One region of the Shewanella maritima genome, then DNA from elsewhere that is predicted to be linked to it. Evidence: predicted binding sites of a transcription regulator. Region 1 holds the regulator's gene; the other holds the start of a gene.

Region 1 (7,490 bases):
CAAGTTACACCAGAGCAAGTGGCCTATATTGGCGATGACATGGTGGACTTACCCGTTATGAAGGCGGTAGGCCTATCAGTTTGTGTCGCCGACGGACACCCGTTTGTTAAGCAACACTGTGATATGACAACCAGCATTAACGGTGGTCATGGTGCGCTGCGAGAGTTAACCGATCTGCTTTTGCAAAGCCAAGATAAACTGGCTAGCGCTCACGGTATGAGTGTATGAGCCGAGTCACCCTCGCCATCATCGCGTTTTTTAGCGCCGCGCTTATTCTCTATTGGCAAGTACAAGCCAAGCGTAACGAGCAAGCTCTAAAAGTCGACTCAGGTGTCGACCGCCCAGAGTTTATCGCTAACGATCTTAAAACCACCACCTTTAATGATTTAGGGCAGATCGAAAGCCGAGTGAGTGCTAAACACATGGAGCATTTTGAGTCGACTAACATGACTCACTTTACTGACCCTGTTTATCTGGTGTTTCCTGAAGATGGCGAAGCACAATGGCAACTGAGTGCTAGCAAAGGTCAATTAGATAAAAATAAAGATGTGGTGACGCTCAGCCAGGATGTACTTATTGATGCAGTTGACGTTGATGAGCCTTTGCAATCGCTGAGCACACAACAGATACAATTGGATTTAAATACCTTAATTGGCACCTCTAAATCAGCGGTATTTATCGAGGGCAAAGGCTTTCAAATTCAAGGTTTAGGTTTACATGCAGACCTAAATACTCAAGAATTAACACTACTTAGTCAGGTAGAAGGACGTTATGAACCACGTTAATCCACGCCAGATGTTGTTGGCTTCAGCAATTGTTGCCCTTGGGCTTGTTAGCCCAATGAGCTCCCTTGAAGCAAAAGAAGGCGACTTACAGCAGCAAGTAAAAATTAGCTCAGTTAGCCAAAAGGCAGATATAAAAAATAACCAAATCATTTTTTATGGTCCAGTGACTGTGGTTCAAGGTTCAATCAATATTCAAGCAGATGAACTACGCGCATTTACTTCTGATAACTCTGTAACCAAAACCTTAGTCGCCACTGGTAACCCTGCGACTTTTTCACAAGAGTTAGACGACGGTAAAATCGGTACCGCTAGCGCCTCTGAAGTACGCTACGACCTCGCAAGCACCACCTTGACGCTGACAGGTAAGGCTAAGCTTGACCAAGCAGGCAGTCAGGTAACGGGTGATATCATTCGCTACAACATTGATAAGCAAGAACTCATAGCCCAAAGTAAGGGCGATGAGCGAGTGATTACCATTATCCAGCCAGAGAACTTCCAAGATCCGTCAGAGCAAGCACCTGTCGAGCAGCAGCCTGAGCCGCAAAGGCGAATAGAACAACAGCAAGAGCCATCAACACAAGGTAATCAGTAGGCTAAGTAATGACAGAGCAAATCACCTTAACGGCTGAAAACCTGGCTAAAAGCTATAAGAACCGCCAAGTAGTGAAAGACGTAAGCTTATCGGTTTCCACTGGGCAAATTGTTGGTCTACTGGGCCCAAATGGTGCAGGTAAAACCACCACCTTTTACATGGTTGTTGGACTTGTAAAAAGTGACCACGGGCGCATTTTAATTGATGCAGATGATTTAACTTCTGATCCAATGCATCTGCGTGCGCGCAAAGGCATTGGTTACTTACCCCAAGAAGCAAGCATCTTCCGTAAACTAACTGTACACGACAACATCATGGCAGTTTTACAAACACGTAAAGAGCTAACTAAAGAGCAACGTGTTGAAGAACTTGAACATTTACTCGAAGAATTCCATATCACTCACATTCGCGATAGCCAAGGTATGGCATTATCAGGCGGTGAACGTCGCCGAGTAGAAATTGCCCGAGCACTGGCTGCAAACCCGAAATTTATCTTGCTCGATGAACCATTTGCGGGTGTTGACCCAATTTCGGTAATCGACATCAAGAAAATTATTCAGCAACTCAAATCTCGTGGTCTAGGGGTGCTGATCACTGACCATAATGTGCGTGAAACCCTCGATGTTTGTGAGCATGCTTATATCGTGAGCCAGGGTAACTTAATTGCCGAGGGGACACCAGATGAGATCTTGAGCGATCAGCAAGTTCGTGCAGTATACTTAGGTGAACAATTCAAGCTATAGTTATTGATGATTTGGTTTCGCTCGCTCAACTACATGGGCGGCGACAGCATTAGCTTCGACTGAGTACCAATCCAGTCTCTCCTAAGGAAACCAATTACAAGCATTAATGTGTGTCTCTTATACGATACCTAGGGATAAGTGGTAAATGAAAGCGTCACTACAGCTCAAAATGGGTCAACACCTGACTATGACCCCACAACTGCAACAGGCAATTCGCCTACTGCAGCTGTCTTCATTGGAGCTACAACAAGAAATACAACAAGCATTAGACTCTAACCCACTGCTTGAAGTAGAAGAATTTTACGACGGTAAAGACGCCTCAAAAGACAAACAAGATCAAGCTGATACCGATTTTAGTGAAGCAAGCCAAAAGTCTGCTGAAACAGATACTTCCAACGTTGATCTCGCAGACTCGCTCAATAAAGAATCTATGCCTGACGAGCTGCCAATGGACACCACCTGGGATGAAGTCTATACAGCCTCACCAGTTGCCAGCACTGGCGCAACCAGCTCTGGCTCACGCGACGATGATATGCCATTTCAAGGCGAGACCACAGAAGGTCTATACGAGCATTTGGAATGGCAAAAAAACCTCACTCCTTTTTCTGATACCGATTTAGCCATCGCCACAGCCATTATCGATGCCATTGACGATACAGGCTATTTAACCCAAAGCACCGAAGATATCCTTAGCGCTATGGGCGATGAAGAGGTTGAGCTAGAGGAGGTTGAAGCAGTACTTAAACGTATTCAGCATTTTGACCCCATTGGCGTTGCTGCGCGCGATCTAAGTGAGTGCCTGCTTATACAGTTAGCGCAATTTCCTAATGACACGCCTCATATTGACAATGCGCGTATGTTGATTGCCAACTATCTCGACCTGATTGCTGGCCGTGACTTTCGTTTACTTATGCGTAAAACCAAGCTTAAAGAAGATGAACTTAGGGAAGCAATTCACCTGATCCAATCATTGAATCCAAAGCCTGGAGCGGCAATCACACCTAGTGATGATGAATATGTCATACCTGATGTTTCAGTATTAAAGAAAAATGGCCGCTGGGTCGTGGAGCTTAACCCTGACAACATGCCAAAAATTGGTGTCAATCAGCATTACGCTTCTATGGCTCGTAGCACCAAGAGCCAGGCTGACAGCCAGTTTATTCGCGGTCATTTGCAAGAGGCTAAGTGGTTCATTAAGAGTCTAGAAAGCCGTAATGACACCCTGTTAAAAGTGGCCAACTGTATCGTACAGTTCCAACAAGGCTTCTTTGAATATGGTGAAGAAGCCATGAAACCAATGGTACTCAACGATATTGCTGAGGCCGTCGAGATGCATGAATCCACTATTTCCAGGGTTACCACACAAAAGTACATGCATACGCCACGCGGTCTATTTGAACTCAAATACTTTTTCTCAAGCCATGTCAGCACAGATGACGGCGGCGAATGCTCATCTACAGCTATTCGCGCCTTTATCAAAAAGCTGGTCGCCGCTGAAAATCAGAAAAAGCCATTAAGCGATAGCAAAATGGCACAACTGTTAGCGGAGCAAGGGATTAATGTTGCTCGTCGTACGATAGCGAAATACCGTGAAGCAATGCTTATCCCGCCCTCAAACCAACGTAAGAGCTTATAAGCTCAATCAAAGGAGGACGATATATGCAAATAAACCTAACGGGGCACCACATTGAATTAACTGACTCACTTAGAGAGTATGTTGACAGTAAATTTGCCAAACTAGAGCGTCATTTTGAGCAAATCAACAATGTGCACGTTATCCTAAATGTCGACAAACAAGTACAAAAGGCTGAGGCTAAAGTCAGCCTTAGTGGAGGAGAAGTCTTCGCCACTTCTGAACACAGCGACATGTATGCTGCAATCGACTCTTTGATCAGCAAACTTGACCGCCAGGTAATCAAACATAAAGAGAAGCTAACCAAGCATTAATGATGGAAATTCGTACCATCCTGCAGCCGGAGTGCACTGCCTGTGCCACTCCGGGCAGTAAAAAAAAGGTATTGCAACTCATCAGCGAAATCGCAGCAGAGCAATACTCAGACCTTTCAGCACAAGAAATTTTCGAAAGTCTTGTCGCTCGAGAAAAAAAAGGTAGTACAGGTATAGGTAATGGCATCGCAATTCCCCACGGCCGTTTAGACAGTATCGAACAGCCTATCGCCGTATTTATCAAGTGCGATGAGGCGATTGACTTCGATGCCATCGATGATAAACCTGTCGATTTACTATTTGCGCTTATTGTACCGTCAGACCAATGTCAGCAACATTTGGCAACGCTGGCTTGTATTGCAGAAAAGCTTAATGACAAGCAAACACTCAAACAGTTACGTAAATCAACAGATAAAACTCAACTCTATCAGGTGATCGCTCAATGAAACTGGTTATCGTCTCAGGTCGTTCTGGCTCAGGAAAGTCCGTTGCACTTAGGGTGCTAGAAGACTTAGGTTACTACTGTGTCGACAATCTGCCGATCCCATTGATCAATACATTGCTTGAGCAGCTTAAAGGCTCACATGAGCTTATTGCGATTAGCGTTGATGTGCGCAACATAAAGGAGCAAGGAAAAGTACTGCAGGCTCAGCTACAACTATTACCAGCCGATATCAGTATCACTAGCTTCTTTTTGAGCTCGAACGACAAAGTGCTACTCAAACGTTATAGCGAAACGCGCCGTTTACATCCATTGTCTAAGCAACACCTGTCTTTGCAAGACGCCATAATTCAAGAAGGTAAATTACTCGAGCCTATTTCGAATATAACTGACCACTTTATTGATACCTCCGAGTTCAACATCTATGAGCTCAGTGACAAGGTTAGAGAAATTTTGCTTGGCAGTGTCGACCGTGAACTGGTGATCAATATCAACTCGTTTGGCTTTAAATATGGTATGCCTAAAGAAGCAGACTTTATGTTTGATGTGCGCTTTCTACCTAACCCTCACTGGGAGCCTGAGCTAAGACCACTAACAGGCCTAGACAAAGGGGTACAAAATTTCCTTAATCAGCAACCTCAGGTAGGTAAGTTTGTTCTGCAAATCGACAATTTTTTCGAAACCTGGATGCCGCAACTTGAGCGTAACAACCGCAGCTATGTCACCATCGCGATAGGTTGTACTGGTGGTCAACACCGCTCAGTGTTTATTGCTGAACAAGTAGCAAAACGCCTTAGCACGCACATCAAACACAAAATACTTGTGAGTCACCGCGAGCTAAGCACGCCAGCACAAAGCTAGCCTATACTTATAAAAAGTGCACAACCCTATGCTGCAACGACAAATAACCATATCTAACAAGCTCGGGCTGCACGCTCGCGCAGCAACTAAACTAGCAACCCTAGCTGCGAAATTCGACGCCGAAATAACGCTTATCCATGGCGACAAGCAAGCAAGCGCAGCCAGCGTATTAGGGCTATTAATGTTGGAAAGCGGTGTAGGAAAAACCATTACCCTCACAGCTAGCGGTAATGATGCTCAGGCTGCACTCGATGCAGTAAGCGCACTGATTGATGCTAAGTTCGAGGAAAACAGTTAACCCTCTGTGATACAAGCGAATTTTTAACATCAATATCATAAAAATGAATTAGTGGTACTCGACTTGATAAGCTACCATTAGCAAAATTTTTTGGGGAGAGTCTACCAATGGGTGTCGAAGTTTTAGATACAGAGCTAACAGAGCAAAGACTCAATCAACTCACCCAGGCCCTAGGAAGCGGCATGTTTGTCCACGTGCGCAACATGCTGCACGACATGGCACCTTCAGACGTTGCCCTCATTCTTGAGTCTTCCCCACCTCGCAGCCGTCAAGTACTATGGCAATTGATTGACCAGGAACAAGCTGGAGAAATCTTAGAAGAGCTTGGTGAAGACCTAAAAGACGCCCTCATTAGTAATATGACGCCGGAGCGGTTAGCGCAAGCAACCGCCGGCATGGATACCGACGACCTCGCCTACATTCTGCGCTCATTGCCTGATACCGTTTATCATCAGGTGTTGCAATCAATGACCAGTCAAGACAGGCACAGAGTTGAACAAGCATTGAGTTACCCAGATGATACTGCGGGTAGTTTAATGAATACCGATACAGTTACCCTTCGCCCTGACGTTAACATTGATGTTGTACTTAGATACCTGCGCCAACGAGGGCATCTACCTGATGCCACAGACATGCTGTACGTAGTCGACAGGCGCGACCAAGTACTAGGCGGTGTAAGACTATCTGATTTATTAACCTGTAACCCTAGTATGTCGGTGCGCGATGTCATGGATATTGAGTTAGAGAGCATTCCTGTCGACATGCCCGCTAATGAAGTTGCGCAACTGTTCGAGCGCCATGACTGGATGTCTGCCCCCATTGTTGATAGCGATGCCAAACTGCTTGGGCGTATCACCATTGATGATGTGGTTGATGTTATTCGTGAAAATGCAGAGCATGACATGATGGGTATGGCAGGTATGGACGACGCTGAAGATACCTTCGGTCCAGTCGTTAAAAGCACCTTTAAACGCTCATTATGGTTAACCATCAACTTATTTGCCGCCTTACTTGCAGCCTCGGTCAGCAACATGTTCGAAAACACCCTTGAGCAATTCGCTACCATTGCAATCTTAATGACTATTGTGCCGAGTATGGGCGGTGTTGCGGGTAACCAAACTTTAGCGCTGGTGATCCGCGGTATTGCCCTTGGACATATTGGTCAAAGTAACTCGCGCTGGCTTATTGGCAAAGAGCTAGCCATTGGCTGCTTAAATGGGGTTATGTGGGCAGTATTAGTATTTGCGGCTGTATGGCTTTGGAAAGGCGAGATAGCATTAGCTGGGCTCATCGGCGGTGCTATGCTGATCAATATGACAGTTGCAGGCTTAGCCGGTGCAGGCATTCCACTTATTCTAAAAAAATTCAATATTGATCCAGCGTTGGCTGGCGGCATGGTATTAACCACTGTCACTGATGTCATCGGCTTGTTCGCGTTTCTAGGCTTAGCTACAGCCTTCTTAATGTAGCACCTCACTCTATCTAAATATGCTTAGGCTGCTTGCGGCAAACCGTCAGCTCAGCCAGCCCTTCAAAGTCCAACATTGGTGCATTTGCACTAATTTTGGGCTTTTTGGTTTTCCCCCTAAAAACACACAAAGTATAACCAACTGATTTTATTGAATTTAAAAATACTTCTGAGTTGGCACAAAGCTTCCTTATAGTCACACATACCCCTAAAGAGGTATTCACCTAAATTAACCTTAACTAGGGCAAATTAGGATGAGAAGACATTGTTAAGAAAAAACAGGGAGAACAAAGCGCTAGCAAGGATAGCTTTAAAGCGCTAACTGTTGAGTCTAGGTGCAAATGCTAAATACGA
Region 2 (7,490 bases), 720 kb from region 1:
GACTGCTGACATTAGGTACATAAGCAGCGGCTTTTTATCAAGGTACTTAGTCATCAAAGGTGTGCTTGCCGCGCCTATAGCTAGCGCTAGCATGTAAGTGGCGGTAAAGCTGCCAATAAGATCTTCACGCCCCACATAATACTTAAAGTAGAAGGTACCTGTACTGGCTCGCAGGGTGATGGTTAACATGATGATAAGCGCGAGCGAGAATAGCACTAACCAGGGTTTATTGCTGATTAAATCTTTAATGTCTTGCGTAATTGAAGAGCGCTGATTGACAGGTGGAGTGATGCGCTCTTTAGTAGCGGCAAAGCTGATATAAAAACACAATGCAGCGACAATACCATAACAAGCCATAGTCAACTGCCAGCCGAGTTTTTCATCGCCTGCGCCGAGCAAATTCACTAGCTCCGGCGTTAAAAAGGCGACTAAGGTACCGCCACTAAACGCGCCGATAAAGCGAAAGCTGGTTAGGGTGGTTCTTTGCTGACTATCAGCGGTAACCACACCTAACAGCGCGCCATAAGGTACATTTATAAAGGTGTACGCTAGCATCATGAAAATGTAAGTGGCATAAGCCCAAATGAGTTTGCCACTATCGCTAAAGTCTGGAACAGTGAAGGTGAGCACACCTGCAGCTGCAATTGGAATGATCCCAAGCAGTAAATAGGGCCTGAATTTACCAAATCGGGTTTGGGTGCGATCAGCTAAAGCGCCCATTAGCGGGTCAGAAAACGCGTCAATTAACCGGGTGACTAACATCATGGTGCCAACGGCAGCAGCAGATAAGCCAAATACGTCGGTGTAAAAGATGAATAGGAATACGTCAAACACGCGCCAATAAAAGTTAGACGCTACATCGCCCATGGCATAGCCTATTTTCTCTTTTAATGGCAATGCTTTTTGAGCATCGTTGGTGTTTGTCATAATGATCATCCATTTTCTATTTACGCTTATTTGTTGCGGCCAAGTCGTTTATATGTGTTGGCTAGACACATTTGACACACTCGACCAAAAAGAAATGAAAGCGCTTACATTTTTATTTTAATGTATGCCATTGATTAGATAATCACCAGTATTATTTTTAATAAAATGTTAATTGAGATGTTTTGAGGCATAAAAATAGCCCGCAGGATGCGGGCTATTTGATATCGGTTTAAGACGGCTTAGTTATCTTAACTATTTTACTCGTCTTCACTTGGTGGTACGTAGCCTTCAATTTCTACGTCTTTACCTTCAAATAAAAAGTTCACCATGTTTTCTTCAAGCATTTTACGGTCGTCAACATTCATCATGTTGAGTTTATGCTCATTGATTAGCATGGTTTGTTTCTTTTGCCATAGGCCCCAAGCTTCTTTACTAACATTGTCAAAAATACGCTTACCTAAATCACCTGGATAGAGTTGGAAGTCTAAGCCATCAGCTTCTTTTTTAAGGTAAACACAATTAACGGTACGAGCCATGATTACTCCTTTACTGGACGGTTGGCTATATGAGGCAATGATACCAATCAGCACAAGTATGTGATCATTCTTACTGGCTAAAATCGCTTATAACTTCGTTAGAAATTTTGAAGCTAGAACAACTAGCTCGCTACAATTTCTGTCTTGTTCTAAGCGATTTTTCCGGCGTAATCTCTGAACACTTATTTATCCTGATTGGTATAGCCCTGATAAATTTTCTAGTATGCGCTCTGTCGCCGCTGCTAAGCCGACTTTTGCTCTTTGGTTGATGTTATACCAAAGCTCTGGAGTTTGTTCCATGACCTTGGTCGCGTCATTGCTTTGATTGTCGCGTATCACCAACACTGGGGTTATGTCTAAATGAAAATGACTAAACGTATGCCTAAACCCGCTTAGCTCATGTTCGGCTAGTGTTAGCTGGTTGTCTGCGGCGAACTGTTCAAGCTGAGCTTGTGAATCAAATTGCGGGAAACACCAAAGTCCGCCCCAAATTCCACTTGGTGGCCTTTGCAGTAGTTTTACCTCAGGCGAATTACCCATTATACCCGTTGCTTTATCTAACTTTAGCTCAACTAGCATCCAGGCCTGCTTTGCAGGGATCGTTTTTTTCGGCTTTTTTCCAGGGTACTGGGTTTGCTTGCCCTGAAGCTGCGCTTCACAGTCGATAGCGATAGGGCATTGTTCGCACTTTGGTTTTGAGCGAGTACAAACATTGGCGCCCATATCCATCATTGCCTGATTAAATTTTTGAATATCTTTTTTGGGAGTAACCGTTTCAGTTTTCTGCCACAGACGTTGCTCAACGCTTTTCTTACCTGGCCAGCCATCAATAGCGTCGTGGCGAGCCAGTACGCGCTTAACATTACCGTCAAGAATAGGGTGGTGCTGACCAAGCGACAGAGACAAAATCGCCCCTGCTGTTGAGCGGCCGATGCCTGGCAGTGCTAACACTTGCTCAAACTCTGTTGGAAACTCGCCCTGGTGCATATCACGCACTTGCTGAGCCGCTTTATGAAGATTCCGCGCTCTTGCGTAGTAGCCAAGCCCTGTCCAAAGATGCAGTACTTCATCTTGTTCGGCATTGGCTAAATCCACCACTGTAGGGAAGCGGGTCATAAAGGTTTGATAGTAAGGAATTACGGTTGCGACCTGAGTTTGCTGCAACATGATCTCTGAAATCCATACGCTGTATGGGGTTTTATTTTGTTGCCAGGGTAAACTTTTACGCCCGTGTTGGTCGTACCAAGTAATAATGCGAGAGGAAAATGAGGCTTTTGATTTCATCGGGGCAGTGTATATAGGCAAGCCTTTAAGTACAAGACTGCAAGCACAAGCATGTATCGCAGAATTTCACCCGGTTGAATTTAGCGAGTTCATGTTGATTAGTTTAGTAGCCATATTTGGCGGCATTATTGGCTAATAACACTACCACTCCCGCAGCTTGATTGAGTATAATGACCGATTAGTAAAAATTAATTGACTATCATTAGCTAAGCGACTTAATCAAGCACTAAATGTAGGCTAGGTTTGAGTCTGAGATGTCTCTAATGATAAAAGAGGAAACAATGAGCGACGTAACCACAGCGGAATTCACCGAAGAAGGTAAGTACCTTCGCAAAGTCAGAAGCTTTGTTTTAAGAGAAGGACGTTTAACCAAGGGACAACAACAAGCAATTGACTCACATTGGGCGACTATGGGTTTAGACTACAGCCCTGAGCCACTTGATTTGACTCACGTGTTCGGCCGTGACGCAGACACAGTGCTTGAAATTGGCTTTGGTATGGGAGCGTCGTTAGTTGAAATGGCAGCTGACGCACCAGAATTAAACTTTATTGGTATCGAAGTACACAAGCCTGGTGTTGGCTCTTGTTTATCTGACGCTGGCGCAGCTGGTGTGAGCAACTTACGTGTTTACCATCATGATGCGATGGAAGTGCTAGAAAACGCGATTGCTGATGGCTCGCTTGCTCGCGTGCAGTTATTCTTCCCTGATCCATGGCATAAAAAGCGTCATCACAAACGTCGCATTGTACAGCCTGAATTTGCTCAGCTTATTCGCCGCAAGCTTAAAATTGGTGGTGTTTTCCATATGGCAACAGACTGGGAAAACTACAGTGAGCACATGCTAGAAGTGATGCATGATGCAGAAGGTTTTAAAAACCAGTCTAAAGATGGCACTGTTGTCGAGCGCCCAGATAGTCGCCCTTTAACTAAGTTTGAAGCTCGTGGCCACCGTCTTGGTCATGGTGTTTGGGATATTATGTTTGAGCGCACTGCTTAAACTCGCTGCTTTTTCGTCAATTAAGGAGAGATAACATGGCTAAGAATCGTAGCCGTCGTTTACGTAAGAAACTACGCGTTGATGAGTTCCAAGAGCTTGGATTCGACGTTAACTGGACTTTCGAAGATTCGGTGACAGAGTCACAGATTGACGAGATTGTTGATAAGTTTATCGATGATGTAATCGAGGCGCGCAAATTAGGTTTCCATGGTGGCGGCCATAAAGAGTGGGAGGGCATTATCGCTACTCAAACTCTAGGTAAGTGCACCGAGGAAGACATGGCAGCGGTTAAAGCCTTTTGGGCAGAGCAGCCTGCGAAAGATGTTGAAGTGAGTGCTTTATACGACCTTTACTGGGACTAATGAACATTGCCACAAGCAGATTTACTTAAACAAGCGGTCGACATAGTTCGGCCGCTTTTAGGTCAGGGCAAAGTCGCTGACTATATTCCCGCACTAGCGAATGTTAATCCTAATAAGCTAGCGATTGCGGTTACTAGCATTGACGGCACGACTATCGGTGCGGGTGACTATTTAGAGCCATTCTCGATTCAAAGTATCTCTAAGGTGTTTAGTCTAACTATGGCGCTTAATCTTTATCAAGAAGATGAGATTTGGAGCCGAGTTGGTAAAGAACCGTCAGGACAGTCGTTTAACTCACTGGTGCAAGTTGAGCTTGAGCGTGGTAAGCCGCGTAACCCGTTTATTAACGCTGGTGCGCTGGTAATTGCCGACCTTATTCAGTCTAGACTGAGTGCCCCTAAGCATAGAATGCTTGAGCGGGTACGGGAGATGGCGGGTAATCAGTCTATTTGCTACGACAAAACCGTGGCTCACTCTGAATATCAAGCCAGTGCCCGAAATGCCGCGATTGCCTACCTGATGAAGTCATTCGGCAACTTTCATGAAGATGTTGATACGGTTTTAAAAAGCTACTTCCATTACTGCGCACTGCGAATGAACTGCGCCGATCTATCAAGAGCGATGTTTTATCTTGCTAACAAAGGTAAGACGCTTGCAGGTAAGCAGCTTATTACCCCGGTACAAACCCGTCAGCTTAATGCCTTGCTTGCAACCTCTGGACTTTATGATGGCGCAGGAGAGTTTGCCTATCGTGTTGGTATGCCAGGTAAAAGCGGTGTTGGTGGTGGTATTATCGCAGTTATTCCCGGTGATATGTCGATTTGCGTATGGTCACCAGAGCTTGATGCTAACGGTAATTCGCTCGCTGGCACAGCCATGCTTGAGCATATTTGTCAGCAACTTGGGCGCTCAATTTTTTAACGCGAGTCACTTATCTAACAACAGCTCACAGCTTTAGCCAACATCTCTTTAAAGAGGTATTGGCTAAAGTGCATATTTCCAATCGCACCAGCGTTTGTTTACCGCTATTTGCGGCAAGTTACTTTTATCTCTCGTTTGCTGGTTCAATCACTTACAGCTTAAATCACTTGCAGCTTAAATCACTTGCAGCTTAAATCACTTAGTGCTTTGTGGCACAAACTTGGATTTCTATCATTTAACCTGTTATTCACTCATTGGTTAAATTCCTCAACTCTAGTTAAAAAGACCAACTTGTTAGTTATTTCGCTCATCAAGTCCAACTTGCTAAAGACATTGCCTTAACTTTAAGTTTATGAAAATTATTGGTTTTTAATATTTGGCACACCTCGTGCTTTATCCTAAACAAATTGGAAAGACTTAAACGACTAAGGATGATGACAATGACTAATCAACACTTGCTTAAAGCTGCTGCGGTAACAGGCTTAGTATTATCGACTACTTTTGCTATGCCGGCCCAAGCAAAGATTTCATTCAGCGATGACGAGTGCAACGTAGCGCTTAACTACGATATCACTGTTGAGCCAAAACGTTTGCAGGTAAGTGATCAAGGTAAAGAACAATATCGTATCGAAATGGGTGAGTTGTATGTCAATGGCAAGCAAGTTGAACTTGATGCCAAACAACAAGCGCTTGTTAATCAATACTCTGACGCCGTATCTAAACAAGTACCTGAAGTGATTGACCTAGTTGGTGACGTTGTAGTGTTAGCCACTCAAGCTGTAAGCATGGCGCTGACACCAATCTTAGGTGATGCGGCAGGTAGCCAAATAGATGAGTTAATGGTTGGCATTCAAGATCGAGTTGACGAGTTAGCATACCAGCAGGGTGATCGTTTCTTCTTAGGCGCAACAGAAACCACAATGGAAAATGCGTTCAACGAAGAGTTCGAGAAAGAAATTGAAGAGGTGATGACTAACTCTATCGGCACCATGATGATGGCGCTAGGTGGTCAAATCATGTCTTCTGAAGGTGGCAGCTTTGAAGAGAAGATGGAAGCCTTTGGCCGTAAAATGGAAAACATTGGCGATGACATCGAAATGCAAATCGCTGAGCAGTCAAAAGACATCGAACATAGAGCTGAAAAAGTATGCGAGAACTTCCAGTCAGTTGTTGAACTAGAGCAGCAACTACGCCGAGAAGTACCAGAGCTTGCACCTTATGTACTGACGCAACCTAGCTCGTATGTGGCTAAATCTGAATAAGGTGTTAACTAGCTATCTAAATTAGCTAACCTGTGTTGTCAGTCCTAGAGTTTTGATTCTTCGAAGCTGTTGCTTTCGAAGTTGTTGAAGACGCAGCACGTAAAATCTTCCCTCGATATTTTAACAAATATCCTGACCTTCCCCTGTTACTTCATCCAAGGTAACAGGGGCTTTTTTTGCCTGTTCACGGGCTGGTCGCACAAATAGTTTCCTATCAGTTGCACAAAAAATATCAACTTTGTTCGGCTAAAAAAATTGTCAATTATAAATATAGAGCAATTGGACAATTTTTTGTTATACTCATAAAAATTATAAGAAAAATAACTTGGATTCCTGAAATAGTTGGCTATTTCGGATAATCGTTAACAAGATGTAGACGCCTTCTGAGGTGCATTGTTGCAACCGTTAGCACAATGGTTGAGTAATGTTAGCCGAATAAGTAGACCGCTTATGAACAGAAGGACTTCGCTTAATACTTTTGTGTCGTAATCAATTTAAGGCGACTTCCATGTTAGAACTGTTAGAACCCATTGCAATTTTTACCCATGTGGCTCGAGCAGGCAGTTTTAGTGCTGCTGCTAGACGTCTTGGGATTTCTAAATCCAAAGTGAGTACTCAAGTCGCTGACTTAGAACACAAACTTGGTGTGCAACTTATTCAACGTACGACACGTAGTTTAAGTTTAACTGAGGCGGGTAATCTGCTTTACCTTCAAGGTGAAGAGCTACTGCGTGATGCTGAGCAAGCTGTTGCCAGTGTGCATAACCTCAATGATGCAACTCGTGGTGTACTTAAGGTGGGTATTTCCCAGTCTTTCGGTACCATGCACATCATTCCGGCACTGCCAGAGTTTATGGCAAAGCACCCTGAGTTAGAACTGCAGGTGAGCTTGCTTGATCATAAGGTTGACGTAGTAAGTGAAGGCTTAGATCTACTGTTAACTATGTCTGAGCAGTTACCACTTGGCATGGTTGCCAGGCCACTAATGAAGTGTCAGTTCTTGTTAGCTGCGTCGCCTGATTATATTGCTAAGCACGGCACCTTAACTCGCCCTGAACAGCTAGTTGACCATAACTGCCTTGTTTACCAAGGTGAGTGGCATGAGCACAGCATGTGGCAGTTTAAGAAAGGTGACGATTATTGCGAGATAGGCGTTTCTGGTAATTTCCGTGTGGATAATGCACCAGCGCTTAAGTCTGC

Evidence for each region. The regulator sigma-54, encoded in region 1, starts transcription at its own class of promoters, with help from an activator protein. The targets are predictions, from matches to a motif close to GTTGGCACGNNNNTNGNNT.
Region 2: a site for sigma-54 is predicted at 5,404-5,422, ahead of EXU30_RS03710 (YggN family protein). Genes of this name have one in related genera too.

Annotation. Positions count from the first base shown of each region.
Region 1 covers NZ_CP036200.1:1,593,919-1,601,408, forward strand. The annotation lists gene kdsC (3-deoxy-manno-octulosonate-8-phosphatase KdsC) at 1-228, shown strand, start outside; gene lptC (LPS export ABC transporter periplasmic protein LptC) at 225-785, shown strand; gene lptA (lipopolysaccharide transport periplasmic protein LptA) at 772-1,377, shown strand; gene lptB (LPS export ABC transporter ATP-binding protein) at 1,386-2,120, shown strand; gene EXU30_RS06915 (RNA polymerase factor sigma-54) at 2,266-3,756, shown strand; gene hpf (ribosome hibernation promoting factor) at 3,780-4,067, shown strand; gene ptsN (PTS IIA-like nitrogen regulatory protein PtsN) at 4,070-4,513, shown strand; gene rapZ (RNase adapter RapZ) at 4,510-5,370, shown strand; gene EXU30_RS06935 (HPr family phosphocarrier protein) at 5,399-5,668, shown strand; gene mgtE (magnesium transporter) at 5,776-7,137, shown strand.
Region 2 covers NZ_CP036200.1:869,271-876,760, reverse strand. The annotation lists partial or broken gene EXU30_RS03740 (MFS transporter) at 1-867, opposite strand, end outside; gene EXU30_RS03735 (oxidative damage protection protein) at 1,185-1,463, opposite strand; gene mutY (A/G-specific adenine glycosylase) at 1,650-2,747, opposite strand; gene trmB (tRNA (guanosine(46)-N7)-methyltransferase TrmB) at 3,029-3,745, shown strand; gene EXU30_RS03720 (50S ribosome-binding protein YggL) at 3,781-4,107, shown strand; gene glsB (glutaminase B) at 4,114-5,028, shown strand; gene EXU30_RS03710 (YggN family protein) at 5,469-6,290, shown strand; gene EXU30_RS03705 (LysR family transcriptional regulator) at 6,799-7,490, shown strand, end outside.